3 linked regions of the Methylacidimicrobium sp. AP8 genome follow. The main gene of each other region encodes a partner of the protein of the gene in region 2 in a complex. Links are inferred from orthologs where the notes say so. Each region holds a gene or a part of one and is shown on either strand. Other genes may lie near its edges.

Region 1 (10,121 bases), 1.8 Mb from region 2 along the record:
GTTTTCGGTCATCCGGCTCGGGCGGCTTCATCCTCGTTCGTCCCTCCCTCGAGGAGGCTGCGCAATTCTGCTTCGGAAATCACGCGCACTGCGTGCTTCCTGGCTTGGTTGAGCTTGGATCCCGGATCTCTTCCGACAATCAGAAAGCTGGTCTTTCGGGAGACGCTTTCGGTGACCCTCCCTCCCGCCTCGCGGATCCTTTCCACGATCCGTTCCCTCGGCTCGGAGAGCGTGCCCGTGATCACGAACGTCTTCCCTTGAAGGGACCCGTGCGCGGCGAGCGGGCGTTCGGCCTCCGTCACCACTCCGGCTTGCCGGAGCCGGTCGAGTCGCGCGCGGTTGACCGGATCGCGGAAGTAGTCGGCGACGCTCTTGGCGACGGTCGGTCCGACGGTGGGAATGCTCTCGATCTCCTCTTCCGTGGCATGCAGGAGCCGATCGAGCGTTTGGAACCGGGACGCAAGCGCTTCCGCAGCCGTCTCGCCGACGTGGGGGATGCCCAAGCCGAAGAGAAGCCGACCCAGCCCTCGGCGTTTGCTCGCTTCGATCGCCGAGAGCAGATTTTCCGCGGATTTCCTTCCCATTCGTTCGAGCGGGAGCAGATCTTCGAGCGAAAGAGAGTAGAGATCGGCCAAATCCTTGATCAATCCCTTGTCCACCAGTTGGTGAATCAACGATTCGCCGAGCCCTTCGATATCCATGGCTCTTCGGCCCGCGAAATGGCGGAGCAGAGCCTTGAGCTGCCCGGGACACTTCGGATTCGGGCAGCGGAGGAAGATTCCGTCCCAGCGGAGGCTGCTCCCGCAAGAAGGGCAATGTTCCGGCGGCACGATTTCCTCTTCTTGCCCGGTGCGGGCGGAACGATCGACCTCGACGACCGCAGGGATGACCTCCCCCGCCTTTTCGATGTACACCCAGTCGCCGATCCGGACCCCCTTGCGCTTGACCTCGTCGAAATTGTGCAGGGTCGCGCGTCTGACTGTCGATCCGGCCAGGAAGACGGGGTCCATCTCGGCGACCGGCGTGATGACTCCCGTCCTGCCCACTTGAAAGAGGACGCGGCGGAGCCGGGTCCGGGCGCGTTCGGCTCCGTATTTGTATGCGATCGCCCAGCGTGGCGCTCTGGCCGTGGCACCGAGGATTCGGTAGAACCGCCACTCGTTTACCTTCACGACGGCTCCATCCGTCGCGTAGGGCAAGCCCTTCCGGAAATCGTCCAGAGCCTCCACGGCTTCGGACAAATCCTCCTTGGTTCGGCAGAGCCAGTGGCGGGAAGGGGCGGGCAGCCCGGCCTCCGCCAGGATCCGATACCAATGTTCCTGGGAATCGCAAGCGATGCCCCGCAGCTCCCCGGCTCCGTAGAAGACGACGGAAAGCGGACGCTGCGCCACGACTCGGGGGTCGAGCTGCTTCAGGGTGCCCGCGGTGGCGTTGCGCGGGTTTGCAAAGAGCGGCTCGCCCCGCCTCGCGCGTTCTCTGTTCAGTTCTTCGAATGCCCGGGTGGGCAGGTAGGCCTCCCCGCGCACTTCCAGCAGCTCCGGCGGTTCGCGAAAGTTCAGGCGAAGCGGAAGGGCCCGAATCGTGCGGAGGTTGGCGCTGATGTCGTCACCGGTCCGACCGTCCCCCCGGGTCGCGCCGTGGTCGAAGAGGCCGTTCCGATAGACGACGCTGATCGAAACCCCGTCAATCTTCGGCTCCACGACATAAGTCGGCCGCTCGTTCGGCAACGCGCGTTGCACCCGATCGACGAAGGCGAAGAGCTCCGCGAGCGAGTAGGTGTTGTCGAGGCTCTGCATCGGGATCGAATGCACAACCGGGGCGAACCCGGGCAGCGGACCCCCTCCGACTCGCTGCGTCGGGGAATCCGGGGTGACAAGATCCGGATACCGCTCCTCCAGCGCGCGGAGCTCGTCGAAGAGCGCGTCGTACTCGGCATCCGAGATCAGCGGCGTGGCTTGCACATAATAGGCGTAATCGTGCTTTCGGATCTCGTTGACGAGCCATGCATGCCGTCGCGCCGCTTCCTCTCTGGTCATCGTGGATTTCGATCTCGATCCGATCTTCTTGGGATCCCCTCCACGGCTCAGTACCAAGGGCCCATCCCCATCGGGCCGAACATCCCCATCGGGCCGAACATCCCCATAGGACCGTACATGCCTCCGGGTCCATACATGCCCATGGCTGCGGGACCGCCCGCCTCGCCCGCCGTGCGGTCGGTCAAGGCTCGATGCCGGGGGTTCCAAATGTGCATCCAGGAAGCGCGCACCACCGGAAAGAGATAGTTCTGCTCTCCGAGCTGCCCGGGCCTAGCACCTTTCACCGTGCCGGCGATGGTCATTTCCGCTCCCGGAAAGAAATCGGAATGCTTTACGAAGCCGGGGATGATCGCATAGAAGCATCCGGTCGAGGTCTCCCCTTTTATGGGCCTGTAGGAGCCCCATGTTTTTGAGAGAGGCTGTTCGACCAGCTGTAGGCAGAACACGCCATCCGCGTTCTTGGCCTGCACGACCCTTCCCCCGAGAATCACGACACGACCGTCGTACGCGAGGGGATTGGCCAGCAGCTCGGGAAACGCCGGCTGGACCTTGGCCTGTCGGCGGTACCACTCGGGAACCGACGCGGCGTTCGTGCCCGCGGGACAGGCGCATTGCCAGACCGCCAGAAGCGAAAAGACAAGGGAAAGCGGACGAGCGCGCAGGGGGCGGCAACGGGGTTGCACAAGATCCAGTGTATCCGTCGGAGGGGATCCGCACAATCTTTGCCCGCCGCTTTTCCCCGGCTACGCCTGCCGGGACTCCGGAGCATCGCGGCCGGGTTTCGGCCAGTGCCGGACGAATCCGCAGAGTGAGAGCCCGATGAGGCGAAGCGGCCTCTCCCTTCGCCAGGCGGCGCGCAGCAGGCGGATCGCGAATGCGGCGATCTCCTCGGCGTCGGCCGTGGCAATAGGCAGCGTGATCTGCCGGGAGAAGGTTTCGAAGTTCCCGTAGCGGAGCTTCACCGTGATCGTTCTCGCCAGCAGCTGCTCCCTACGAAACTCTTCGGCCACCTCGCGGCTGAACCGGCCCAAAACCTTTTGAAAAACGGCCAGGTCGGCAAGGTCCCTCGCGAAGGTCGTCTCGCGGCTGATCGACTTGGGTTCCCATTCCGCTTGGACCGGGCTGGTGTCGTTGCCGTGGGCGGCCTCCCATAGGGAGGCACCGTGCTTTCCCAACTCCGCGATGATTCGTTCCCGACGCTGGATGGCCAGATCGCCGATCGTGCGGATGCCGAGGCCGAGGAGGCGTTCCTGCGTACGCGGACCCACTCCGGGCAGCTTCTCCACGGGCAGGGGGGCTAGGAACGCCTGCTCGGTGCCTTGCGGGACGACGATCCTTCCGTGCGGCTTGACCGTATCGCATGCGATCTTGGCCAGCAGCTTGCTTGCCGCCACGGCCACCGTGCACGAGAGTTCGAGCCGGCACTCCACTTCCTCCTGCACCTCCCGGGCCACCGCTTCCGGATCCGCTCCTCCCGGCAGCTCCGCGCAAGCTTCGTCGATCGAAAGGGCCTCCACCCGGGCGAATCGGGCGTGAAGCAGGTGACGGACCTTTTTCGCATAGGCCGCGTAGAGGTGGTGGCGTGCGGGGAGAACGACGGCCTGCGGACAGAGCGCGCGGGCGCGGCGCAGCGGCATCCCGCTGCGCACTCCGAATCGGCGCGCAGGGTAGGTCGCGGTCGAGACGACCCCGCGATCGCCAGGATGGCCGACGGCGATGATCACCGGTTCGTTCCGGAGCGCCGGGCGGCGCAGGAGCTCGACTGCGGCAAAGAAAGCGTCCAAATCGAGGTGCAGGATCCAACGCGCCGGGTTCACGAGCGCTCCTTGCGGTGAGGCTGCCCTGGAGCTACCCCAACGGACTGGACATGTCGTCCGAAGAGGAGGAACGGCATGCGGAGTCGCGGTGCGGGGCGGATGACGCCTCGCGGGATGCCGGGGCCGATTCCGGATGCGCGGGCGGCCCTTGGCCGGATGCCTCCCAAAGGCGGAAGCCTCCCAAAAAGGCGAAGGCGTTGTCGCCCATGCGTGCGTAAGGGGGCAGGGAGGCGAGGAGCTTTCGGTTGCCTCCGCCGATCACTAGATAGTCGACCTGAAAGGCGTTCCGGAACAGTTCGATGACGTGCCGGATCTCCGCCCGCCACCGCTTCTTGCCCAAGCGCAAGAGGCCAGCGTTTCCAAGCACCTCTTCATAGGTCTTGCCCTTCTTATAGGGAAGATGGCCCGCTTCCAACGGATGAAGGAGGCCGTCGAGGACCAGCGCGGTCCCAAGCCCGGTGCCCAAGCCCAGGAAGAGCATCCTTCCGCCGGCATAGCTGCCCCATGCTTGCATCGCGGCGTCGTTCACCACCTTGACCGGAACGCCGAAGGCGTGCGCGAAATCGAATCCGACCCATCCCGGACCCAGGTTGCACGGATCCGCGGCGGGCCGTCCGCCGATCACCGGCCCGGGGTATCCGATCGAGATCGCCTCGAAAGACCATCCCTCCACCGCCTGGGGAAGGCGTTCGACCAGATCCTTAGGCGTGAACCTTGGACCCGAGGGAATCTTCCGGGGACGCTCTTGGCCGGTAGCAAGGAGCTTGACGTTGTGTCCGCCGATGTCGATCACGAGGACCTTCATGGCCTCAAGAACGCCCGTCGGCCCGTCCGAGGGCTCGCACCGGCCGCCGTGCACCGGATGCTGGCCAACGGGCCGTGCTCGGGAGGCGATCGATCACTTCCGCTGTTCTTTGCGCAAAAGGGCCTTGCGGGCCCGTTCGAGCGCCTCCCGTTCCGACTTGGTCAGGCTTCCGATGCCCTTTCGGGAGATCTTGTCCAGGATCGCGTCGATCGATTCGGCGGATGCACCGGCTGCTTTAGACGGGAAAAACGTATGCGAGGAGGCGGCAGGACGTCCGCGCCGCCCCCACCCCTGTCTCCAGGAGCGAATCCAGGAAATGTCCGGCATCCGAACGGAGAGATAGGCAATGCCCGAGGCGACGCTCAGCATGAGCAGCGGAGTCCAAGCATGGGCGGATATGTCGATGAGCACGTAGAGGGCGAGCAGAACGATCGCGTACCACTTGGCCGTGATGCCGAACATGAGCTCCGCCCCAGGAGACAGAGCGGCGAAAGCGACGAAGATCGCCATGTGCGCCTCGTCGGGGCCGTAGAAGGTGCCGCCCGTCTGGTCGACCAAGCTGAAGAGCACGGCGCAGATCGCGGGGGCGAGGATCAGCGAGAGGTAAAGGAAAAAATACTTCTTAAGCCCGAGCGCGAATTCTACCTCCCGGCCGAACCAGAAGAACATGAGCATCCAGAGGGCGAACCAGAGCGAAGGGGAATGAATCCAGGCGTAAGTGAAGACTTGCCAGACCTTTCCTTGCGTGAGAACCGCTTGCGGGCTCAAGGAGAGCTCTTGGAACCAAGCGAGCCGGTAGGTGGCGACGGATAGGACGCCTACCACGAACGAAAGGCAATGAAACGCAATGAAAATGTCGGTCAGGTAAACCGGTCTGCCCTGCAAACGGAAGACCGGTTCTCCCCGGCCGTCTCCGGGCCAGTATCCCATATACTTAAACTCTGCCGAATCTTGGCTCGATCGTAAATTCTCTTTTTTTCAACAAACGAAGAATCAACGGATTGTTCTCCACGGCAAAAAGATCTTGCGTTAGGGTCGAACCAGCACGAAGGTCTGCGCCCCCCCTCGGCGGATGTAGAAGAGAACCGGTTCCTTCGCCCGCTCGGCCGTAGCAATCCGCAGAAGATCGGCCGTGTTGCGCACCTTCTCCGCGGCCTTCCCGACCTTGCGGATCTCCTCGATCAGATCTCCGGGTTGGAGGAGGTCGAGTGATGGAGCCCCTTCCTCCACGTCGACCACGTACACGCCGGAGGCGTGGGACTGAAGCCCTAGCTGGGCGCGCAGGCTGTCGTCCAGATTGACGATCTGGAGACCGGCGAAGGCGTTGCCGAGCTCCCCGGTCCGGACCACCTGCCACCGTGAGCCCTCTTCGGTTCGGGCGCCTTGGTCCGGCTGCTCCGTGATCTGCGCCTGCACGGTGAGGGATTTCCCATCCCGGTAGAAGATGATGGGCACCACCGTCGAAGCCGACGTTTCGGAAACGTAGAGCCGCAGCTCCGCCGGATCGCGCACGTTCATCCCGTGGTATCGCACGATCACGTCCCCGCGCCGAAGCCCGGCTTTGGCGGCCGGAGAATTGGGTTCGACCCGCGTTACCAAGGCGCCGGAGGTGTCCGGAAGGTTGAAGGCCTGCTGCATGTCCTCGTCGACGTCCTGGGCTTCGACGCCGAGGAAGCCGCGCACGACCTTTCCGCGGGCGACGAGGCTCTCATAGGCGAAGCGGGCGATCTTGCTCGGGATGGCGAAGCCGATGCCGTTGGACCCGCCGCTGCGCGAATAGATGGCGGTATTGATCCCCACGAGCAACCCTTCCACGTTGATCAGGGCTCCGCCGGAATTCCCCGGGTTGATGGCCGCATCGGTCTGGATGTAGTTTTCGAAGCCCGAGGCGGAGAGGTTGGGGTTGCGGCCCTTGGCGCTCACGATGCCCCGGCTCACGGAGCCGCTCAGGCCGAACGGGTTGCCCACGGCGAAAACCTGATCGCCCACCTCGAGCCGGTCCGAGTCCCCCCACAGGGCAGGGATGAGCCCTTTGGCTTCGATTTTCAGAACGGCGATATCGGCAGGCTCGTCCAGCCCGATGAGCTTGGCTTGGTACCGGCGTCCGTCAAAAAGCTGCACGCGGATTTCCCGGGCGTTCTTGACGAGGTGGGCGTTGGTCAGGATGTGTCCTTGGGGGCTGAGGATCACTCCGGAGCCGAGCGAGGTTTCCTCGTCCAGGGGCGCGCGCTTCGGATTGCGCGGGCTGGATTCTGTCGAGGGCACCGCTTCTCCTACGTCGACGCTGACGGGTCTGGCGGTGAAAATATTCACGACGCTCGGAACGATCCGCGAGAGAATTTCGACATATTCCCGATTGATCTCCTGCAAGAGGCCGCCGGCGGCATGGGATTCCAAGCCTTGCGGCACGGGGATGGCGCGGGGAATCACCGGCTCCGAGGCGGCCGGGGGCGGTGGCACCGGCTTGGGGGACGGGAGGATCCATTCCCGGATCACGAGGCCTAGACCGACTCCCAGCAGAGCGACCAAAACGAGGACCGCTCCCCGCTTCCAGGGGGTCTTCAACTTTGTTTGCCCGTCCATAAGGCGGTACATGTCTATCTCTCCCTTGGCCCGGCCCTAGGCCAGGAATGATCGCGTGCGCGGACGCCTATGCGTTGCGCATCGCCCCTTCGCTCCGCTCCTCCCCGCTTCTTCCCCCGATCGCTTCGACAGAAAACCGGCGGGAGGCCGTCCCGCTCCTCCAAGCTCGGTTGGCTCCCTCCCCGCGGCGTCATGATTCCTTCCAATCGGGTAGACTTCATCATACTTGCTCGGGAGACGGGCGCAAGAGCGGCGGCGAGACCCTCTCCTCGGGGGGCCCGGAGCTGCGCATCTCCAGGGAGGCGCCGACCGCCGCCGCCCGGCCGAAGGTGCGGAAGTGTACCTTGGCCAAGGCCCGGAGGCGGTCGGCGCCTTGGCTGCGGACGATTTCCTGCGCCGCCGCCAGAACAGGGGACGAAGCTCCCTTCGGGAGAGTTCTTCCCGCTTCCTTCCCGAGAAGGACGAGCCGGCGGAGAAACTCCATTCGCGCCAGAAGCGAGGCGGCTGCCACCGCGATGTCGGATTCCGCCCTGGGTTTCTGGTCGACCCGGAGGGAGAGCCCCTGCTGCCGGATCGCCCGGTCGAGGACGGGGGCCTTGGCAAACTGATCGACCAGCGCGCGCGGGCAGGAGGGGACCTTGCGCGCGATCTCGGCGAGGGCGGCAGCATGCGCCCAAGCGAGCAGCCGGTTGAGATTGCCGAAACGCGCGTAGAGCTCGTTATACTTGGGTGGTCCGATGGCGACCACGGCGCACCGTCCGCGCACCGCCTTGCGGATCTCTTCCCCGAGGCGGACGGCCTGTGCGTCGCTCTTGATTTCCTTGCTGTCCCGCACCCCGAGGCGGCGCAGCGCGGGCGCGGTCTGAGGATCGACGTACACAGCAGCGACGACCAAGGGTCCGAAGAAGTCGCCTTTCCCGCACTCGTCCGAACCGGCGTGCGGCGAGTCGTCCTCGGGCTTGCCGGTCTCCGGCGGTCCGATCCGCACTTCGCGGAGGATTTCCGGTTCCAGGAACATCTCAACAAAATCGGCCGCCGCTCGCCCTTGGATGAGTACCGTCCCGGTCCGGTAGGCGCGGACGACCAGCGAGGGCCCTCGCGCATCGAAGAGGCCGTGCGGTAGGCTCCGCATCTCAAATCCCTTCTGCCGCAGCCGCTCCCGCAGCTCGTTGATCTGCTCGGGCGCCAGCGAGAAGGAAAACGTGGACGGCGGCGGAGGAGGGGGGCACGAACCGGCGCCGCCCGAGGAGAAAAAATCCTTGGATCGGAGGATCGTACGCGCCAGAAACGGGAGCACGTAGCTAACCTAGCGGATCCCGATGAAGATCGAGAGGAAATTCCGCCGGGAGTTGCACCGGCGCTTGCTTGCCTGGTATCGAGAGCGGGCCGCGGATCTTCCCTGGAGACGAAGCGCCGATCCCTATTCGATTCTGGTTTCCGAACTGATGCTGCAGCAGACGCGCGTGGCAACGGTCGTCGCCTACTACCGGCGCTGGATGGAGCGCTTTCCGGACCTTTTCACCCTGGCGGCGGCGTCGGAGGAGGAGGTGCTTCGGCTATGGGAGGGGCTTGGCTACTACGCCCGTGCGCGCAATCTCCTGCGGATCGCGCGTCTGCTGGTGGCCGAGCACGGAGGCCGGCTGCCGTCGAAGGTGGAAGAGCTCGAGCGGCTTCCCGGGATCGGACGCTATACGGCGGGTGCCCTCGCCAGCCTCGCCTTCGGGCGGAGAGCTCCGCTGGTCGACGCGAACGTCCGCCGTCTCTTTCGCCGGCTCTTCGCGCTGCCGGAAGAGAGGGCGGCCGAGTCTCTATGGGAGATCGCCGCCGCCCTTCTGCCGGCGGCGCAGGATTGCGCGGCCTTCAACTCGGCGCTGATGGAGATGGGCCGCACGGTCTGCAAGCCGCGGAAGGCCGACTGCCCGGTCTGTCCGGTGGCGGGGCTCTGCCCCAGCCGCGGTCAAGTGGTCGCCTCGCGACCCAAGCCTCCCCCAACTCCCTGCGCGGAGAGCGCTGCTCTGCTCGCCGAAGCCGGCCGGATCTGGCTCGAGCCGTCGCGGGAAGCGCGGTATCGCGGCTTTTGGCGGTTCCCGAGCTTCGATCCGGACTCGATGAGGAACCTCGGGGAAGCCGCTTGCCTTTGGTATTCCATCACTCGCTATCGGGTGCGGCTCACGCTTTTCCGGGCCGAGTGGCGGGCCGCGGAGAAGGGAGAGGGAAGATGGGTTTCCCGGGAAGAGCTGGCGCGCCTGCCGCTGCCCGCTCCTCATCGAAGGGCCTTGGCGATGGCCGTGCGGCGGGGATCTTCCGGCGAAATGCCGACGGAACAGGACGAAGCCCGGCCTGGGGAAGCGGTTGCTCTTGCCGAGACCGTGCGCTAGGTTAATCGCCGCCATGATGTTTCCGATCCAGAACCTGCGCGTTCGCGCCGTCGAGCGCTTGGTCTCGCCGCGCGTCCTCAAGGGAAGTCTTCCCCTGACCGCGGTCGCGAACCAGACCGTGTATCGGAGCCGCCTTACCATCCAGCAGATCCTGTCGGGGGAGGACAAGCGGTTTCTGGTGATCGTCGGCCCTTGCTCGATCCACGATCCGGTGGCGGCCTTGGAATATGCCCGTTGCCTTCGTTCCCTGCAGGACGAGCTCGCCGGGGAGCTTTTTCTGGTGATGCGCGCCTATTTTGAAAAGCCGAGGACGACGCTCGGCTGGAAGGGCCTCATCAACGACCCCTTTCTCGACGGCTCCTGCAACATCCAGGAGGGATTGCGGCTGGCCAGGAAGCTTCTGCTCGAGATCAACGAAATGGGCCTTCCGACGGCTAGCGAGTTCCTGGATGCGATCACCCCGCAGTATATCGACGATCTGGTGAGCTGGGCCGCGATCGGG
Region 2 (9,964 bases):
CCGAGATTGCCGGGGAAGGGCTGCGGGACTTCGTGGCGTCGGAGCTTGGGGTCCGCCCGGAACAGATTGTCTTCGGGAACGGCTCGACCGAGCTTCTCGAGCTGCTCTTTCACGTCTCTCTTCGGAATCGGCACGAGGAGGTCGTCCTGCCGCGGCACTCGTTCCCCTTATACGAGATCCTGGCGCAGCGCTTCGGATGCCGCGCGCGCGTCGTTCCCGACCGGAACTTCACCGCGGACCTGGAGATGCTCCGTGAAGCGATCACGCCCCGAACCCGGCTCGTGCTTCTCGCCAATCCGAACAATCCGACGGGAACCCGCGTCGACAACGGCGCTCTGGTCGCCTTCGCAAAAGGCCTTCCGCCCCATGTGCTCTTGGCGCTCGACGAGGCATATGCCGACTTCATCGACGATCCTCCGCCCCTCCGAGAGATCATTCAGCAGGGGATCCCCGTTACGGTCCTGCGCACCTTTTCCAAGCTGCACGGCCTGGCAAGTTTGCGGATCGGGTACGCTCTAGCCTCGGAGGAAATCGCCCGCGCGCGCCAAAAAGCTTCCCTTCCCACCAATACGAGCGGCATCGCTCAGGCCGCCGCCATGGCCGCCTTGAAGGACAAGAGACATCAGCGGAAATCGAAGAAGACCGTCCGGGACGGCCGGCTATACCTGGAACGGCTTTTCCGACAGCTCGGTCTCTGCTGGGTGCCCTCCTGCGCCAACTTCGTGATGATCCGGCCGCCCCGGGCGGAAGAAGTCTGGAAGGCATTAGTCCGGAGAGGCGTACTCGTGCGCAGCCTCCATAGCTGGGGACTGCCCGGCTGGCTCCGAGTAACCATCGGAACTCCCGAAGAGCTCCACCGGTTTGCCGGCAGCCTGCGTGAGGCCCTTCGAAAGGTTCATCCACTGCAGCCCATCCCTGCGGGAGAGCCTGAGGGCGACTAGGCGGGTGGAGCAAAACCTTCCATCGACCATGCGGCGAAGGCGGGCGACCTCCCTCTACGCGGAGCCGCTCGGCTTCCCCTTCTCCGTTGCGCTAGGGTTTTTGTTGCTCGTGATTCTTCCTGTAGCTGCGGAAAACACGGACGATCAACGTCTTTTCCTTACCGAGAAAGCGGCCGATTCCCACAGCCGCAAGCGCTGGTATGACTATGTCATGGATACCGATCCGGGCTCCTGCCGTGTCCGGATCAGCCCAAGCTTTTCCGATCCGGCTCCCAGCCGCATCGCCGTTCTCCCGTTCCTCGACGAAGGAAGCGGGAATTATGTTCTCGATGAGATCCCGTGGCCGGGGCGAAAAGGAGAAGCGCTGGCCGTATGGAGATGGACGCACTCCCAGCGGTTGCGCCGGATGATCCATGGCTATCTCGCGGCGCGGGAGTTCGACCTCATCCCCATAGCGCTGGTCGATTCGCTTCTTGCGGCGCATAAAATCTCCTCGGACCGCCTCCTAGAGGCTGCCGAACCATCGGTTCTGGGCCGCATCCTGGATGCGGATACCCTAGTTTACGGAAGTCTCTCGGTCTATCGGAGCTATTATCTCTTCCTGGCAGCAGGCTGGAGAGTGAAGCTTACGATCCGGATCCTCTCGGCGATCACCGGCCGGGAGATCTTCGCGGGCACGTCCACCCGGAACATCATCGGCCTTCGGATCGCAACCAACCCGATCGATCTTGCGCTCGCCTCTATCAGCAATCTGGTCCATTTGCGTGACGTGACACTGCGACGGGGAGAAGACGAAGCCTGCCGCGAGCTCGTCATCCGCGTGCCGCGGGCCCCCCGAGCCGCACGCGCTGCCTCCGGTCCGATTCCGAAGGCGCTCCCCGTCGCTACCGCCATGGCTCTTCCTCCGGAACGGGGGGGATGAGGCCCTTCGTCTCCACTGTTTCTTTACGGTCAGGAAAGCCCGCCTCCGCGCCGAGCCTTCCCCCGCCCCATGTTTGGTGAAAAGCGGCCTTTTTGACGACGGCTCCAGGGTTGGGGAAGGAAATTTTGCAAAAATGTAGTGCCACACTGTGAACAACTTGGCCGCATGAAAGTGGCCTTTTGTGCTTGCGATTCACGGTGACGACCGGTAATGCTATTTCATGTTTCTGCGCACCCTGCGGTTGCGTCGGAAGGACGGGAGCGAGGCGGAGTATGTCCGCTTGGTGGAAAGCTACCGGGAAAAGGGAAAGGTCAAGCAGCGGATTGTCGCGACTCTTGGCCGCAAGGATCTCTTGGCACCCCACTTGGATCGGCTCGCGGAGTTGCTCGGGCGGAGCGCGCCGGCTTCTCGGAGAGCGCTTGAGCCTCAGGAATCCACAGTTTGGGGTCCAACGCTTGTCGCCAGACATCTCTGGAAGGAGCTGGGTATGGAAGAGCTCTTGGAGGAGAAGAGGGGAAAAGGCAAAGGACTGTCCCTTGCGGAACGGGCGTTCGTCCTTGTGGTCAACCGGCTCTTGTCCCCGGGGGAGCGAACACGCCTTGGCCCAGTGGCTGGAGACCGACTACGTTCCCGACGGGAGAGGAGAGCGGATCCGGCCGGTCTGGAAGCAGAATGGCCGAGTTCGGGTCGACCCCCGCTTCCTTTGGCCGTGGTACCGGACCCTTGACGAGCTCATAGGGCAGAAGGAGCGGATCGAGGAAGGGCTCTTTGCCCGGCTGCGGGATCTCTTTTCTCTTAAGCCCGAGATGGTCTTCTATGATTTGACTTCCTCCTATTTCGAAGGGGGAAGGCCCCGAGGGTTTGGCTCAATACGGCTACAGCCGGGATCAGCGGGAGGGAAACCGGCAGATCCTCTTGGGGGTCGTCATGGCCAATGGCTGGCCGATTGCCCACCATGTCTTCCGGGGCAATCGGCACGATTCGAAACAGTTCTGCCGATCGTCGCCGATTTGGAGAAACGCTTCGGGTTGCGTCGGATCGTCTTCGTCGGGGACCGGGGGATGGTGAGCACGGCCAACTTGGGCTTCCTGTGGAGCCAGGGGCATGGGTTTTTGTTCGGCTTACGCCGACGAAGGAGCCCGGAGGTCTTGGAGTATGTCCGCAAGGCCCAGAGCGGTTCCTGGCAGCCCTGCTCTCCGGAGGAAAAGGATCGGGTCTGCGAAGTCGAGGGAGCGCTTCCCGGGCAGCGGATCTTCGTGGTCGAAAGCGCCGAGCGGCTGGCCTACGAGCAGGCCATGCGGGAGAGGGATGTCACGAAGACCCGGGAAGAGTTGGGCAAACTCGCCAAGCGTATCGAAAAAGGAGAGCTTCGGAATCGGGAAGAGATCGGCAGCTCCGTCGCCCGAATCCTCTCTCTCCATCGCAGCCACCGCTACTTCCGCTGGAGTCTGCGGGCAGGCAAGCTCCAAGTGTCCGAAGAGCCGGTGGAGACCGAAAAGCTTCTGGAGGGGAAGTACGTGATCCTCACCGAGGAAAAGGATCTCTCCCCGCTCGAGGCGGTCCGGGCCTACAAGGAGCTCTCCGAGGTGGAAAGAGCCTTCCGGAAGCTCAAGGACGTCCTGGAGCTTCGTCCGATCTACCACCACAATCCCAAACGGGTGCGGGCGCACGTCTTCGTCGCCGCCTTGGCCTTCCTGCTCGACCGGCTCCTGGAGAAGAAGCTCAAGGCGGCCAATCTACCCTTCTCCAGCGAGCAAGCTTGGGTTGCCCTCCGAACCATCCATCTGGTGGATTTCTCCTTCGGAAGCGAAAAACGTCGCGGGGTCACCGCCGGGAATCATCAGGCCCGGCAAATCCTCTCCGCCTTACGCATCTCTGCCCGCGAGCCGTAGCCGACCGCAAAGGGCAAAAATAGCCCCTGTAGTGCCAATTGGAAATGACGGGTACTGTCTCGCAACGACTTACAAGACCTTCCCCCAAACATGGGCCGCAACGCTTCTTCCTTCCCGAACGGGAGGGAACAACCCATGGGAAAAAGAATTCTCTCGATTATCTTATCGATTTGGATCCTTCCCGATTCCAGACCGTCGCCTCGCCCGACCTTGCGAGCGAACGCCCATTCCAACTGGCTGTCCTCCCTTTCGTCGACAAGGCCACGGGAGGGCGCTTTCTGCTCGACGGACTGCCGACGGTGCCGCGTTCGCAAATAGAGCGCCAAGAGTGGCGGTGGACGACCGCGAACCGTCTCCGGCGGGGAATGGCAACGTATCTGGCTCAACGCGACTTCTACGTGCAGAGCCCCGGCCTCACGGATACCATCCTGCAGCAGATGGGCTGGCGGACCGCCGCAGACATGTTCCGTGAGAAAGCAGAGCGGGTGGCCGACTGGCTGGGTGTCGACGCCCTGGTCTATGGAGAAGTCCAAGACTCGATGGCGATCTACGCCTTTCTTCTACTCCGCTTGGCGGGTCGGGCTGCGCCTGAGGATCATATCCGGCAGGACCGGACGCTCCCTCATCGAGGTGAAGGGAAACCGGCAGGACTCGACGCTTCTTCCCGCAATCTTCTCCGTCGATATCGCGATCGCATCGCTTATGGCTGCCGGGTTCCTCCTCGATATTACTCTTAAGAGGGCGGAGGACGAGCTCTGCCGAGAGATCGCTCTGCGGATCCCCGCTCCCGATCCACAAAGTTTGCACCCGGGCCTCCGCCAATGAGCTCGGATGCCGTCGGAGAGCACGCCCGAAGCCTGCGGCCGTATTCGGCTCCACCCGCCTGCCGCCCGGCAGGAGGAGCCGTCTTCCACCCGCTTGGCCGAGCCGCTATGCTCCTGGCCGAGCGGCGGCGGAAGAGCATGCGACGGCTTGCCGGATGGATGGAGAAGCGAACTCTTCGCTTCCACCCTTCGGGAGCCAGACCGTAAAGCGGTTCCAGCCCTCGCTCGGACTGTCATACCGAATCTCTCCCTGGTGGGCTGCGACGATCTCCCGACAGAGGCTCAAGCCGAGCCCGCTACCCCTGGCACGGCCTTCCCTAGCGGCTTGGGTGCGGTAGAAGCGGCGAAAGATTTCCGCCTGATCCCCGGCCTCGATGGTCGGCCCGGTATTGGCGATGCTCAAGACGATCCAAGGACCGTCCTCGGAAAGGGTTATCCAGGCAAAACCTCCGTCCGCATTATATTTCACCGCATTATCCGTGAGGTTCCACAGCATGCGCATCAGCAGATCGCCGTCTCCATAAACACATAAGCCCGGAGCGACCGACGCCGCGACCGAAAGGCCCGCGGGCCCCGCCAGAAGCCGAGCATCCTCCGCTACTTCCGCCACCATCACGCTCCAGGCGATCCGTTCCCTCCGAATACGAATCTGGCCGCATTCCGCCTGAGAAAGGAAAAGAAGATTGTCGGTGATTGTGCTCAACCGCTTGACTTGCTCCAAGAGGCAGAGAAAGACTTCCTCCTCCGAGGATTGCCGGCCTCCGGCCTCGGCGAGGGCCGCCTCCAACTGGTTTCGGAGGATCGTGAGCGGGGTCCGAAGCTCATGAGAAGCATCGGCGGTCAGTCGTTGCTCTTGGACAAATGCTTTCTCGATTCTTTCCCACATCTCGTTGAGGATTTGCGCCAGGCGCGCCAAATCCGGGTCATCGGAAGGAACTTCGACCCGACCATGGAGGGCATGGGGACTGATTTTCTCGGCAGCCGCTGCGATAGCCCGAACCGGCCGCAGGGCGTATCCGGAAACAAGCCACCCACCCACGCTCGCAACCGCCAATGCGAGCGGGAAGGCCAGCAGGAAGGCTTCCTGCGCCCGCCAGAGAATCTCTCTTAGCTTTCGGGTGTCCCGGGCGAGAACCAGCCGATAGCCGCCCCGGCTTTTAACCAGGACGCGGAATGTTTTCCTTCCCAGGGAATAGTCAAGGAATCCCTCTTTGCTTATTCGCTCCGGCATTCGAGATCCGAAGAAGGCGGCCCGATACAGGACGCCCCCCCGGGGCTTGCAACCTCCCAGATGCTGCTCTCCTCGCTCTCCAAGCCTTCGGGAAGTTTGCCGGGTGCTCTCGATTCGTCTCTCCGCAGGGCCGAAAGTATTTCTTGGGCGTCCGAATCTATTTGGAAGTCAGCCTCCTGAACCAGCCTCCGGTAGAGAGCCTCCCCGCCGACCGCCCCCGCAAGCGCAAGCGCGAGTCCTACCGTGACCCCGGACAGAAGAGCAAGCTTCCAACGGAGGGGAATCCTTCTCACCGAGACTCCTCGATCTTGTACCCGATTCCTCGAACCGTTTGAATAAGCTTCCGGCTCTCTCCCTCGTCGATCTTCTTTCGCAGCTTCTGGATGTAGACATCGACGAGATTGGTGCCCGGGTCGAAATGGAAGTTCCACACATGCTCGCAGATCTCGGTTCTTGTGAAGACCTTGCTGGGAGAGCGCATCAGCAGCTCCAAGAGGGAAAACTCCCTGCGTGTCAAGTCGATCCTCCGCCCTCCCCTCATGGCCACTCGAGTTACCAAGTTCAAGCTAAGGTCGCCCACCTGGTAGAGCGAAAGCCCGATTCCGGCCGCCCTGCGGACTAGGGCGCGCAACCGCGCGACAAGCTTTTCCATTGCGAACGGCTTGGGAAGGTAATCATCGGCTCCGCTCTCGAGCCCTTCGCCCCGTTCGTAGAGTTCCCCTCTTGCCGTCAACAAGGGCACGGGGAGATGGACGCCACGCCGCCGGATGGCTCGAAGCACGCTGAGACCATCGCGACCCGGCAAAAAAATGTCGAGGATCGCCGCATCGTAAGGATGACTGATTAACGGCCATTTCTCACAAGCTTTCTCCTACGGCTTGCAAAACGGGCTCGTCTGCTTCGTTGGGCTTGGTTTCCCATCCTCGCAGTATGTCTTCATACAGCTCCGGTGGGAAAACCTGCGCCCGCCTCGCACTCAAGCCCGTTTGCGGCGCCTCGGCTACGAAATTTGTGAGAAATGGCCGTTAAGGCAAGGAGGGCTTCATCGCCTCGAGAGAGCGTGTCGACGACAAATCCTTGCTCTTGCAGACCCTTTCGCACGAATGCCGCGATCTTCTCCTCGTCCTCGACAACCAGTATCCGCATGGATGCCTCCGCGTCCCCAACGCCGGCTGAAGGAAGGGCGAGCTATTCCGCCCCTTCTCTCCGAGGCGTGGAGGGATCAAGCCCTACCTTCGGAATTCGCACCGATTCGGAGAATCATCCAAAGAGAAGCAAGACAAAGGCAACTGTCGGCGACATTGAAGCTCGGCCAGTGCCACGAGCCGATGTGAACGTCTATGAAGTCTACGACAAATCCGTGGAACACCCGATCGCCGATATTTCCGGCCGCACCCGCGGCCAGAAGAGCGGCGATCGAGCCGATCTCCGGACGTCCCCAGTCGAGACGGCGTCCGACCAGGAGGCCGGCGAACAGGAAGGCGGCACCCACCACGATCCATAACCAGTTATATCCCGAGAAGAGGCCGAAGACGATCCCGGTATTCCGGACCGAGACAAGATTCAGCAGCCCGGGAATGAGGGAGACGGGAAGGTCGGCTGCGTGCGCAAGGATCCACCACTTCGAAGCCTGATCGAAGAGAAGCAAGACAACGAAAAGCCCCCAGAAAACGGGTCCGGGGGATCGCCGCAATGCGGCCCGAGGAACTTGCCCGATCCTCCCGCCCTCTCGTTCTCCCGGGACATCGGCTCCGGACGCAGCACTGTGCGAGCGGAGAACGTCCATCATAGAACGCCTTCCTCCTCCAGTTGGGTTAGGCGGGCCTCGTTCCTCTCGTCGATGATTTCGGAAACATGGGGGAGCTCGAGAAGGACCTCCAGAGCTAAAGGAATGCTCGGGGTCGAAAATCCCGTGGTCTCGATGCTTCTGCGGCGCAGCGAAAGATACACCCAGGCAAAAGCGTCACCTTCAACGATTCGGAACTGGGGATACTCTTCCCAGAAAATATCCGAAGCCTCGCGGATTTCGATCGTTGCCGCTCCCCCGCTTCCACCCCCGGGAAGAGCCTGCTCGACCTTTTCGAATCGGGCGATCCAGTGCATAACGATCTCCTCGACCGCGTCTCGGTCGATCGGTTCTTCGCACAAGGCAATGAATCCGACTCTTTCAGGCATTGCGCATCGGCATGACCACGTACAGGAAGCATTCCTCGTCCTGGATCAGGCACGGTCCGGACGTTTCCCCGACCTGAAGTACGACTTCGTCGGCCGTGCTCTCCCGCAGAGGATCCATCAGATAGGTCACGTTGAACGCCGCTCGAATTTCCCTACCCGCATAGCGGATCGGAATCGTCTCTTTGGCTTCCCCGACTTCCGCCGAACTGCAGCAGAGTTCAACCTCATCCTTTTGGAAGTGTAGCCTCACCGGTACGAGCCTTTCGCCTGCGACAATGGAAACGCGCCTCAGTGCGGACAAAAGCGCTTCACGAGACAGATGCATCCGTTCCCGAGCGGCTTCAGGAATGGCCGCGCGATAGTTAGGATATTTTCCGTCAACGAGCTTCGAAGAAAATACGAGGTTTCCGGATTGCAGAAGGAGTCGATTCGACTCAAGCCAAACGGTTAGTTGGATCTTCTCACCGCACGCGAGAATCCGCAACAGCTCGGAAACCGCCCGTGCGGGAACGATCCCCTGGGTTTCCTCCTCCGCCTTCCCGGAAACCGGGGCTTCCATGAGAGCCAGCCGCTTTCCATCCGTTGCCACAACGGTGAGGCTCTCCCCTTTCCAAGCGAAGAGCGCCCCGTTGAGGACGTAACGCGTCTCGTCGTTCGACATGGCATACGCCGTTCGACGGAGCAGCCGAACGAACGAATCCTGGGAGATCGCAAAGGAAGAAGAATCGCTCAACGCCGGTGGCGGCGGATAATCGGCGGCCGGCAACCCGAAAAGCCGGAACGAGGAGCGGCCGGCGATGATGGTGCTCTCCTCCTTCTCGTTGGAGCTCAATGTCAACTCCTTGGAGGACGCTTCCTTGGCGATGGCGAAAAGACGGCGCGCCGGCAGCGTCGTCCGGCCGGATTCCCTAACCTCGGCATCGATACGGAGCTGGAGGGTCGTCTGCAGATCGCTGGCAAAGAGCGAAAGGTGGCCCGCCGGATCGGCCTCCAGAAGAACATTGTTCAAGATCGGGACCGTAGTTCGGCTGCCGGAGACACTTTGCGCTAGGTTAAGAGCTTCTAGGAAGGAGGTCCGAATAATTTCGCACTGCATGGGCAAGCCTGGGATAGGAGGTTAATGGAGGAAACGATAAACACTCACCGTCTTCTTCTTAAAGGCAGCGAAATTGTGAAGAATGAATGCAGTATGTTGGTGAAAAACAACTTACGATGTGAATTGCTTTGTGAATAACCGGCCGGGCTCGGTACGAAAGCGGCGCGGTTCTATCGGTTGACGAAAAATTCGGCGGGTTGTTCACTGTTCCCCACCCTTTCCTTAGCCCGGGTTTTCCAGTTTTTCAATCAACTCGCGGACAGTCGCCTCGAATCGCGGATCGGACTGAAGCTTTTCGGCGATTACACGCTGGGCGTGAAGAACGGTGCCGTGGTCCCGGCCGCCGAAGCATTCGCCGATTTCTGCGAGGGAGTAAGTTGTTAGCTTACGACTAAGGTACATGGCGACCATGCGCGGCAGCGCGATATGGGCCAAGCGGCGTTTGCTCGTCATGTCGGCGAGGCGAATGTCGAAAGCCTGGGCGACCTCCTTTTGAATCGCTTCGATGGTGATTCCGTGGACAGAATCGTTCCGGAAAAGATCCTTGAGCAGATGCTGGACTTGTCCGGCGGTTAGCTTCTCGGGACGGAGGGCGGCAAAAGCGGCCACGCGGTTCAGGGCGCCCTCGAGCTGGCGGACGTTGTTTTGGATCCGTTCCGCAATGGTGGAAAGGATTTCATCGGGAATCACAATCGATAAGCTCCGCATCTTGTGGCGTAGAATTGCGAGCCGGGTCTCGAGCTGAGGAGGAAGAATTTCGGCCGTGAGGCCCCATTCGAATCGAGAGGTAAGACGTTTTTCGAGCGTCTGCATCGCGCTCGGAACCGTATCGCTGGTCAAGACGATCTGCTTGCTTCCGTCGAAAAGGCAGTTGAAGGTATGA
Region 3 (9,996 bases), 890 kb from region 2 along the record:
CTCGCGGGAAGTCGAGGCCTTGTTCTGGTTGTACATATGGTCTTCCCATTCGACCTTGGCGCCGGTTTTGGCCAAAATGGTCAAGAGCCCCGGAAAAGCCGCACCCGCCTTCGGGGCGGCGGAAGGAGTGCTGCCGGGTTCGGCAAGGCCCTTGGCAGCCTGCTTCGAGACCGCTACCAAGAACCGGATTGTCTTGTCCGGCGGGGTATCGCGAAAACGGGTCGCCAGCGCTTCCATCTCCTCGATGGTCGACTTGTTTTCCCGTAGGGTCGCGAACTCCTGGGCGTAGGACGGGGTCACGCCTTCGGTCCCGACATGAAAGGTCACGAGCTCGTAGGTGCGGGCGCCGACCAAGGGATCGACGGCATGGTGGATGAGCTTGTACTCGCCCTCTTTCGGAAAGTAGCACTCGATGATCTGGCGTTCGGAGGGGGAGACGACGACCGCGTCCGCCCACTGTTCCCGTTCGTAGCGCCCTCCGTCGGTGCCGACCAGCTTCATCTGGACGCCCGGGGTCTGAATCCGAAAGGGTCGGGCGGATGCGGCGTCGACCAGGTAGAGACGCACAACCTCTCCTTTCTTGACGTCGATGTCGATGTGAGGCTTGCCGTTGACGAGCGGAATGTTCCCGTACCGCCCCATGAACGCGAAGTTGACGTAGTCCGAATGGTATTCGGGAACGGCGCCGTCCTTGATCAGGATATCGGAGAAGACGAGCGGGATCTCCCGGTTGGCGGGACCCCAGTAGTCCTTATCGGCGGGCTCGACCATGTAGACCCCGTAGAGCCCGAGCTCCTGCTCGAAATCGTCCCGGAAGTGGGGGTGGTACCAGTAGACTCCCGGATCAGGGAAGCGGAAATGATAGACATAGCTCGAGCCTGGGAGGATCGCCGGCTGGGTGACGTCGGGAACGCCGTCCTGCGCGTTGTCTTGACGCACCCCGTGCGAGTGGATGGTAGTGGGGACCCCGGTCCGGTTATCGAAGGTGACAGTGATATGGGCACCCTGCGGAACCCAGAGGAAAGGCCCGGGAACCGATCCGTTGTAGGCGAGCTGCTTGACCTTGGTTCCGGCGATGGTCTCCTGAACCTTGACCGCGGAAAGGGAGAAGCTTTCCCCGTCCTTCAGGTGGACGACCTCGAAGGGTTTTGCGGCCGGGTAGGCGTCCGGATCGACCGAAAAATCATAAGCCTTGGCAGGTCCGGGCCGCTTCTGCAGGAGCAGCAGGCTTGCGGCCGCAGCGGCCGCCAGCGCACCGAGCAGAAACAGCCTTCCGGACCTCCTTTTCTTTCCGACCGGTTGCAACATCGTGATCCTCTTCGTCGCGGAGTTTTTTTACTTTTAATGATTAACAATAATCCATCGGATTCGTTGACGCGAGGGGAGCTTCACGAGGCGCTCGCCTGGATCCCATGGGATCCAGCGAAGCTCCTGCGGCGGGCCATCCGGCGATAAACCAGGAAGCCTGCGCCGGAAGCCACGAGCAGGCCCGCCGCGCCAAGGCCTACCCAGACGATTCCCATTCCGATTGTGATCGGGAACCGGAAGATCAGCGGCTTGCTGTCCGGACCGGTCTTTCCGACCAGGGTGAGCTCGACCATGTATTGCCCTCGGTTCGGCAGATCAAGGTCCAGGGAGGCGACCCCGCTGGTATACACCTGGGCGGGGAAGTACGCCACGACCTTGCCGTCGGAAGAAAGCACGCGGCATTCGATCGGGATCTTCCGAAGCTGCGGAGTCACCAGGTCGAGCACAAGGCTCATCTTCCCGGTCGTCGGGACATTCCGGCAGTACGACTTGAAATTTCCCATGCCGCCCATTCCGGCCATGCCGCCCTGGCTGTAGACATAGACGTCCATGTGGATCGCGTAGCCTCCCTGCTGCATCATGCCGCATTCGAGCCCGCCGCTTCCGCTTCCTCCGTGCGCCCAGGACGGGCGCGGCTGCGCGCTCCACGTGAGGGCGAGAAAAAACGCCAGGATCCGCGCCGAGATTAGCCGCATCGTTCGCATCCAGTGCTCCTTTTGCTGAATTTGGTTGAGTGCTCCCCGTTGCCGACCGCCGCCCTACGTGAGCAGCGAACCGAAAAAGCAGTTGATTCTTATAAAGACAAATACTGGCAATTTCACCGCGACTGCAAGAAGAAGTTCTCCCGGGCTCGCCCTCTCCAAGGGGTAGGGGAGTCCCCGATAGGCGAATTGCCGCCGTTGCTATCCCGGACGCCGATCTTCACCCCCCGGGAATCGGCCGCAGTTTCCGAAAGGCGGTTCCGGTCGCCGCCGTGCCGATCGGAGCCAATCTCTCCCCCGGATCTCCGCAAGGTTTTTCTTTTTTCTTTTGCTCCCCTCTGTCTGTCCAAGTACGCTTAGCTAAAGAACGTGAGCAACCGGCGCACTATGGAGCAAAGTCTCCCGGCGGGAGCGGATAGGAGGCTGCGGGAGATTCTTGCCTGGATGATGCGCCTCCTGTTTTGTCTCCTGGTCGGTTGCGTTTTTCTGCCGAGCGCATCTTTCGCCCATCGCCACCGGCCAAAAGGCCCCATCGACTGCGGAGTCGTCAGCGTGGACGGCTATACCGCCCACCTCGACATCTGCAAGTACGAACCGTTGAAGACGTACGAAAGCTATTGCGAAAATGTCCCTAAGACCGGGGAGGCGACCTTGGTCCTCGATCTTATGAGTCACCCGCTCTGGAAGGTTCCCGTTGCTTTGACGGTCATCCGGGAGGCGAGCCGGGAGATTGTGGCGCAAGCCCCGCCGCATGTGTATAAAGAAGGGATCGCGTCGTTGCGTGTCTACTTTTCCTCCCCGGGCCGTTATATCCTGGAGGTCAAGCCGCAAGGGATCGTGGACGCTGCGCACCAACCGGTCGTGCTTCGCTTCCCGATCGCCGTAGGCTTGCCGACGCCGAAGAATTTCGCCTCGCTCGGCGTCGGAGAGATCGTTGCCTTGGGAATTTTGGGCTTTCTCGGCTACCGGTTCTGGCGCAAGCGGATGATGGAGAGAGCCAGAAGGCCGCGGCTCTAACGGGCGGACAACGGAGGGGGCGTGTATAAGAAAATTCTGGTGGCCTACGATCGTTCGGAAGGAGCGAGGGTTGCGCTTGATGAAGGTCTCTGCCTGGCGAGGTCGCTCGGCAGCGAGTGCAAGGTGCTCTGGATCGTCCCGCCGGTACCCTACTTCTTCTTCGACATCGGCCGCGAGATCGAGATGCAGCAGGAGCGCGAGGAGGCGTTCTTCGCGGAAATAGAAAAGGACGTCGAAGCGGCCTGTCGGAGATGGAGCTATACCGCGACGCTCGCTCGCAGGGCTGGCAGCCCGGCGTTGGAGATCGTCCGCTTCGCCGAGGAAGACGGGTTCGAGATGATCGTCCTCGGCCACAGCGGCCACTTCGGGGTCTGGGGACGGGCTCTAGGTAGCGTTGCCTCCCGCGTGAGCGAGGAAGCGAGTTGCTCCGTCTTGATCGCACGGCTGCCGCAGCCGGCCGAGGAGAGCATCCAAGTCCCGGCCGGCTCCCGGGAGAAAGCCAAAACTACGCCCGCCTGATCGGAATGGTAGGCCGCCGGCTTGCCGTAAGGAAATCCGTAGCGGCGCCTCGGCTACGAAATTTGTGAGAAATGGCCGCTAGATCTCGCGCCGCCCGGCCAGTGCGTAGCTGAGCGTGACACTGTCGGCGAACTCGAGTCCGCCTCCGGCGGGGAGGCCGGTGGCCAGGCTCGAAATGCGCGGCCCTGTCTTTTTTAGAAGCTCGCCCAAGTAGAGGGAGGTCGCCTCTCCTTCGGCATCGGTGCCGAGCGCGAGGATGATCTCCCGAGGGTGCTCGCGCTCGATGCGGGCGAGGAGCGGGCCGGTCGGAAGCTGTTCGGGTCCGATCCCTTCCAGGGGGGAGAGCCTATGGCCCAGGACGTGATAGACGCCGCGGAAGGCCGATGCCCGCTCGATGCGCAGGACGTCCCCGGGCGAGGCGACCAGGCACCAGAGGAGAGGGTCCCGGGCCGGATCGCGGCAGAGCTCGCAGAGATCTTCCTCGGCATAAAAGCCGCATCGGACACAGGGATGCACGCGTGTCCCCGCCGCGTGGAGCGCACGGGCAAGCCGCTCCTTCGTTCCTTTTCTCTCCTCCATCAAAAAGAGCACGAGCCGCTCGGCGGAACGCGGACCGATCGAGGGGAGCTCGCGTAAGGCCGCCAGCAGTTCGCGAAGCGTCTGGGGATAGTCGGCCATGGGGGGCGCCTCGCTTGCGCTTCAGGGGAAGCCGGGCATGCCGAAGCCGGCTCCGAGCTTTTGCATTTCCGAGGCGCTCGCCTCCCGGGCTTGCTGGAGAGCTTCCCGGACGGTGGCGAGGACCAGCTCGGCGAGCATCTGGGCATCACCTTCGGCGACAAGCTCGGGAGCGATCCAAAGGTCGAGGAGCTCCCCTCCGCCGCTGGCAACCGCGCGAAGCCTTCCGCCGGCGCCTTCGACCGCGAATCGCCGCCCGGCGAGATCTTCCTGCAATTTTTGGGCCTGTTCCTGCAGCTGGCGGGCCCGTTTGAGCATCTTGTTCAGGTTCATATCGTTTCCGATTGGGGAGGAGTGGCGGAAAGGATCCGGGCTTCGAAGACCCGGAGGGCTTCCTGGATGAGAGGGTCGTTCCGAAATTCTTCCTCGGTGAGCCGCTCCTGCGGGCCGATAGCCTTTTCCGTCCTCGCCGGCGGCTCCCGGCGTTCCTTCGGCTCCGGTGCGAGCGGAGGGTCGATGAGCAGGAAAGAGACGGTCACCGCTTCCCCGAGAAGCTCCCGGAGCGTATCTTCCAAGATCGGGCGGTTCCCGGGATCGGTGAAGTAGGCGGCCTTCTGGCGGAAATCCTTAGGAAGCGCGACCTCGAAGATCGATCCCCGTTTCTCGAGGAAACGGCTCTTCCGAATCGACTCCGCTTCCAAGGGCCGATTCCGGGCGAAACAGTCGACGGCCCGCCGCCAGGCTTCCTCCGGGGGAAGGACGAGAGCGGTCGCCGCGAGCCCGGAGCCGGACTTCGGAGCCGCGGGCTCCATGGGGACATCCTTTTGTGCGCCGGGAGCGGTAGAGGGAGCCGGCGATGGGGTCGGCCCCGGGGTGACGGAAACCGATTCCTTCGGGGTTCCAAGAGGCTCGGAAAAAGCGGCCGGAGGCGAGGGAGGAGCGGAACCCGATAGCTCTCGGAGAAGACGCTCGAGAGATACCTTTTCCTTATGGTGGGTAAGCTCGAGGATGCCGACTTCGAGGAGGAGGTCGCGGTTAGCGGCGACGCGCAAGCGCCCCTCCCATTGGGTCAAGTCTTCCAGAATGGAGAGCGTCGTCTCGGGCGGCAGGATTTTAGACAGCGCTTCGACCTCGGCAAGCTCCGAAGTCGGGAGTTCTTCCCGGAGAAGGGAAGGAGCCGCCTGATAGACGGCTACGTTCCGGAAAAGGTGGACGAGCTCGCGGGAGAGAACCATCGCTTCCTTTCCGGATTCGAGCAGATCGCGCACGAGGCGGAGGGCCTCGCCGGCGGCTCCTTCGGCGATCCGGCGCGCGAGCATGGAGATGGGGCCGCTGCCCGCCATGCCGAACATCTCGAGAACCACCCTCTCCGAAATCTCGCCGCTGTAAAAGCCGACGAGCTGGTCGAGGGAGCCCTCGGCGTCGCGGAGCGAACCCTCCGCGTTCCGCGCCAGCAGGGCTAGGGCGCTCGGATCGGCCGTAAGGCCCTCGGCGGCGCAGAGAGATGCGAGATGGCTCGCGATCTCTTTTTCGGAAATCCGCCGGAAATCGAACCGTTGGCATCGGGAGAGAACGGTGGCCGGTACCTTATGCGGCTCCGTCGTGGCAAAGATGAACTTCACGTGGGACGGCGGCTCCTCCAGGGTCTTGAGGAGGGCGTTGAACGCGGCCTGGGTGAGCATATGGACTTCGTCGATGACGTAGATCTTGAAACGGCACTGAGCCGGAGCGAAGCGGGCGCTCTCCCGGAGCTCGCGCACCTGCTCGACGCCGTTGTTGGAGGCTCCGTCGATTTCGAGGACATCGAGGCAGCGGCCCGCGTCGATCTCGGCGCAGATGGGATCGGACGGATCGAAATCCACGCTCGGGCCGCCGGTCCACTCGAGTGCCTTTGCCAAGATCCGCGCGGTGGAAGTCTTCCCGGTCCCGCGGGGGCCGGCGAAGAGGTATGCCTGAGCGACCCGTCCCTGCCGGATGGCGCCGGCCAAGGTCCGCACGACATGAGGCTGGCCGACGATCTCGGCGAAGCGGCGCGGCCGGTATTTCCTGGAGAAAACTTCGTAGGCCATGTGGCGGATCGCCCGACGTTGGGCGCACCAGGAGCAGCGACAACAGCGGTCAAGTTACCGGTGCTTCCTTTCGGACCTGGCGGGGTTACCTTGCCGGCAGCTCCGCCGCTCCTGGCGGAATTGATCTTATGCGGCCGGCGACCGGATGCAACCTATTCTGATGCCGGAAGCCGGAGAAGCGATGCATTCTGCCCGGCTGCCCGCCGGAACAATCCGCCTACGGATTCTTCGGCGCGGTGGAACCTTGGCCGGAGCTTTCGCTCGGTGCCGTCGACTCGCCGGAAGAAGCAGGCGGCGCGCCTTCTCCGGCGGGGGAAGCGGAGGATGCTCCGCCGGATGAGGAGGCCTCCGGGTTGGGCTTGGCTGCTTCTCCGGATGAACCGGAAGCAGTCGGCGTGGACGGCGCACCCGTGCCCGGCGCCTCCGGAGCCGGAGGGGCGCCTTCCTCCAGGCCGGCTTCCGCCTCCGGACCATCGGAGGCATTCTTCTTGGGCTCCGATTGGGATTGCGGCTGCCCGCCCTTTTTCGGAGCATAGAAATCGCAGCCGATAAGGGCCGTCATGGTCAAAAGGCCGAGAGCCAAAGCGAGAAGAAGGGAGAAGGTCGGTTTTTTGGCGGAGTGCATAACCGGTTGGTGAATCGGTTTCCCGATTAAGCGCTTCCGCATTCCGCTTGTCAATCGACTCTCGAACCGGAAAGGAAGTTTCCGCACGGGTCCCGGCTAGGAGGGAAGCGGAAACTCCCGGGTGGCGGACAAGACCTCTTCCCGTATCTTCTCGAGGGCGGCGGCGTCGTGGCGATGGGACAAGGCTCGATGGATCCATTCGCCGATGTCCAACATCTCGTTTTCCCGCATGCCCCTGGTGGTGACCGCCGGGGTTCCGAGGCGGATCCCGCCTGCTTGGTAGGGGGGGAGTGTGTCGAAAGGAACCGCGTTCTTGTTGACCGTGATCCCCACCCGGTCCAGAAGCTCCTGGGCCTCCTTCCCCGTAATCCCTTGGGGGCGAAGATCGATCAGAAGAAGATGGTTCTCGGTGCTTCCCGTGACGAGGCGGTAGCCATGGCGCTTGAGCGATTCGGCCAGCGCGCGGGCGTTGCGCACGACTTGATTCTGGTAGGCCTGAAACTCGGGCTGGAGCGCCTCCTTCAGACAGACCGCTTTCGCGGCGATCACGTGCATGAGAGGCCCGCCTTGAATGCCCGGGAAGACCTGGGAGTCGACCTCCTTCGCAAAGGGGGCCCGGCAGAAGATCAGGCCGCCTCGAGGGCCGCGGAGGGTCTTGTGCGTGGTTGTGGTGACGAAGTCCGCGTAGGGAATCGGGGAAGGATGCAGGCCGGCGGCCACTAGCCCCGCGATATGGGCCATGTCGACGAAGAGAAGGGCCCCGACCGAATCGGCGATCCGTCGCAGGGCGGCGAAGTCGATGACGGCGGGATACGAAGAGGCTCCCGCGACGATCATCCGCGGCCGATGGGCTTCCGCCGCCTTGGCGAGCCCGTCGTAGTCGATCCGTTCGTCCTCCGGGCGGACGCCGTAGTGGGCGACGTGGAAGAACCGCCCCGAGAAGTTCATCTTGAAGCCATGGGTGAGATGGCCGCCGTGGGCCAAATCCATGCTTACGATCGTGTCGCCGGGCTGAAGGCAGGAGAAATAGACGGCCATGTTGGCCTGGCTCCCCGAATGGGGCTGGACGTTGACATGTTCGGCGCCGAAGAGCTCCTTGGCCCGTTCGATGGCCAGCCGCTCGATTCCGTCCACGTTCTCGCAGCCGCCGTACCATCGCCTGCCCGGATAGCCTTCGGCATACTTGTTGGTGAGGCAGCTCCCCTGCGCCTCCATGACGGCGCGGCTGGTGAAGTTTTCGGACGCGATCAGCTCGAGATTCTCGCTCTGCCTCCGGCTTTCCCGCTCGATGAGCGCGTAGATCTCGGGATCGGCGGCCGGAAGGGCGGCAGCCGGTATCGCCTGGGCCGAGCGGGCCGGAAGCTTGCTCAGGAGCTCGATTTTCCTCATCGGCCGGTCGTGCCTGGCCGGATCCGGCTCGGTGAGCAGCCATGCGTGCAGAATGGCCGGGAGCTCGGCAGCGGCGACGGCATCGGATCCCAGGCAGAGGACGTTGGCCGAATAGCGGCGGCGGGCTGCGGCGGCTTCCTCAGGGCTTGCAACACGCACCGCCCGGATGCCGGGAATCCGGTTGGCGGCGATCTCCATCCCCATTCCGTCCTGGGAAAACAGAAGACCTAAGGATGCTTTCCCTTGGACGATCGAGCGGGCAACCCGCTCCGCATAGTCGGGGTAGTCCACGGGCAGCTCGTTCATCGTCCCGCAATCCTCGAAAAGGATCTGGCTCCCCTTGAGCCAATCGCGCGCCGCCTGCTTGAGAGCCAAGCCGTAATGATCCGAGCCGAGGGCGATCCGCACCCGCTCGCTTTCCTCGGAGTGGGGAGATCGCTCCGACTCGAGCACGAACGAAAGAATCTTCGGCATTGCCTGGCGCATCTGCTCCCGGCAGAGGCGGTAGATTTCGATGGGGCTGCCGATCGGGTCCGGGATCTCGCGGGAGGAAAGAGGAAGGTCGGGATCGAACTCGAGCAGCAGATAGGTCTTCTCGGCGGCGGAGGGATAGAGCAGGAGGATCGAGTCGAGATGGGCGTAGCTCATGCAGAAGATGAAGTCGGCGCGGCGTACCAGCTCCGCAGAGATCGGCTTGCTGCGTATGCCCGATATGTCGATGCCGATCTCCTGCATGACGTCGATCGCTTGCTGGCTCGGCATGATCCCGCTCACCGCGCCGATACCTGCGGAATCGACCCGGATATCATGACGGCCCTGCACCAGATCTTGAAGCAATCCCTGCGCCATGGGGCTCCGGCAGACGTTTCCGGTGCAGACAAACAGAACGTTCTTCATGGATGGAACGACGACAGAATCATCCGGCCGGGCGGTGCCGGGCCTTCCGAAGGAGATGGATAAGTTGCTGGGTCAATTCAATGAGTGCGTAAGCATACTCATCCCGCTTTGTGAGTGGAAACGATTTTTTCTCCTCGGGCGAATTGGCCGAATCGGCTCGTTAAAAAAAACACTGGAGGACCGCAGAGGCCGTGAAGATGAGTCAACGGGTTGCAGAAGAGGGGTTCGGGCGGATGCGTGAGCGATATGCCGGGAGCGGAGGAAGGGGCGGATGGTCGAGGAGTTCCGCAAGCGGTGGGGTTGCCAGCAGCTAAACAATATATGGACACATAGCCAGTTTAATGGCAGTATGTCCAAGTGAAGTTGAGTGTCTGGGCCAAGCGGCAGGGCAGTTGCTACAAGACAGCTTGGCGGATGTGGAAGGAAGGGCGTTTGCCCGTCCCGGCCGAGCAGTTGCCGACCGGAACGGTGATCGTGCATGCGGAGCCCTCACAACCCAATGGGGTCGCCCTTTACGCACGGGTATCGAGCTCCGATCAGAAAGCGGATCTGGACCGGCAATTGGCTCGGCTGACCGAGTTCGCGCTCAAGCAAACGGTTGCCGATCGTCAAGGCCGTCAAGGAGGTCGGCTCCGGAATGAACGGCCATCGGAAGGGCCTGATCGAGCTGCTCCGTGATCCCAATATCGGCGTCATCCTGGTCGAGCATCGCGACCGGCTGATGTGCTTCGGCTTGGAGTACGTGGAAGCGGCTTCTGTACGCGCAGAGCCGATCGGTTCTAGTGGTCGATCCGGA

The links.
Region 1: the proteins of dnaN (region 2) and dinB are in contact, whole or in part, in a solved structure (PDB 1OK7), measured with the Escherichia coli proteins. The link is inferred for Methylacidimicrobium sp. AP8 from one-to-one orthologs.
Region 3: the proteins of dnaN (region 2) and dnaX are in contact, whole or in part, in a cryo-EM structure (PDB 8GIZ), measured with the Escherichia coli proteins. The link is inferred for Methylacidimicrobium sp. AP8 from one-to-one orthologs.

Annotation. Positions count from the first base shown.
Region 1 is NZ_LR797830.1:1,764,585-1,774,705, reverse strand. What follows is about bases 1,817-4,811. They hold dinB (DNA polymerase IV), read right to left. Parts: upstream 3,854-4,811; coding sequence 2,780-3,853; downstream 1,817-2,779. Other genes in these bases: MTHMO_RS08265 (rhomboid family intramembrane serine protease), read right to left, coding at 4,752-4,811; MTHMO_RS08270 (ROK family protein), read right to left, coding at 3,885-4,658; MTHMO_RS08280 (Slp family lipoprotein), read right to left, coding at 2,084-2,719; ligA (NAD-dependent DNA ligase LigA), read right to left, coding at 1,817-2,036. In the rest of the region: more of ligA, read right to left, coding at 9-1,816; more of MTHMO_RS08265, read right to left, coding at 4,812-5,588; MTHMO_RS08260 (trypsin-like peptidase domain-containing protein), read right to left, coding at 5,688-7,223; rnhC (ribonuclease HIII), read right to left, coding at 7,462-8,538; MTHMO_RS08250 (A/G-specific adenine glycosylase), read left to right, coding at 8,561-9,619; MTHMO_RS08245 (3-deoxy-7-phosphoheptulonate synthase), read left to right, coding at 9,636-10,121. UniProt on the Escherichia coli protein: Poorly processive, error-prone DNA polymerase involved in translesion repair and untargeted mutagenesis. Copies undamaged DNA at stalled replication forks, which arise in vivo from mismatched or misaligned primer ends.
Region 2 is NZ_LR797830.1:852-10,815, reverse strand. The notes cover bases 7,030-9,867. They hold dnaN (DNA polymerase III subunit beta), read right to left. Parts: upstream 9,082-9,867; coding sequence 7,978-9,081; downstream 7,030-7,977. Other genes in these bases: dnaA (chromosomal replication initiator protein DnaA), read right to left, coding at 9,304-9,867; MTHMO_RS00015 (hypothetical protein), read right to left, coding at 7,596-7,985; lspA (signal peptidase II), read right to left, coding at 7,033-7,599. Also shown: MTHMO_RS00050 (histidinol-phosphate transaminase), read left to right, coding at 1-941; MTHMO_RS00045 (hypothetical protein), read left to right, coding at 970-1,863; MTHMO_RS11165 (hypothetical protein), read left to right, coding at 2,084-2,590; MTHMO_RS11160 (IS1634 family transposase), read left to right, coding at 2,670-3,755; MTHMO_RS00035 (hypothetical protein), read left to right, coding at 3,800-4,492; MTHMO_RS00030 (cell wall metabolism sensor histidine kinase WalK), read right to left, coding at 4,686-5,810; MTHMO_RS00025 (response regulator transcription factor), read right to left, coding at 6,100-6,591; more of dnaA, read right to left, coding at 9,868-9,964. UniProt on the Escherichia coli protein: Confers DNA tethering and processivity to DNA polymerases and other proteins. Acts as a clamp, forming a ring around DNA (a reaction catalyzed by the clamp-loading complex) which diffuses in an ATP-independent manner freely and bidirectionally along dsDNA.
Region 3 is NZ_LR797830.1:888,317-898,312, forward strand. The notes cover bases 3,920-6,789. They hold dnaX (DNA polymerase III subunit gamma/tau), read right to left. Parts: upstream 6,290-6,789; coding sequence 4,550-6,289; downstream 3,920-4,549. Other genes in these bases: recR (recombination mediator RecR), read right to left, coding at 3,920-4,223; MTHMO_RS04035 (YbaB/EbfC family nucleoid-associated protein), read right to left, coding at 4,245-4,553. Outside these bases: MTHMO_RS04010 (multicopper oxidase family protein), read right to left, coding at 1-1,308; MTHMO_RS04015 (hypothetical protein), read right to left, coding at 1,389-2,012; MTHMO_RS04020 (hypothetical protein), read left to right, coding at 2,397-3,026; MTHMO_RS04025 (universal stress protein), read left to right, coding at 3,048-3,545; more of recR, read right to left, coding at 3,624-3,919; MTHMO_RS04050 (serine hydroxymethyltransferase), read right to left, coding at 7,011-9,200. UniProt on the Escherichia coli protein: Part of the beta sliding clamp loading complex, which hydrolyzes ATP to load the beta clamp onto primed DNA to form the DNA replication pre-initiation complex.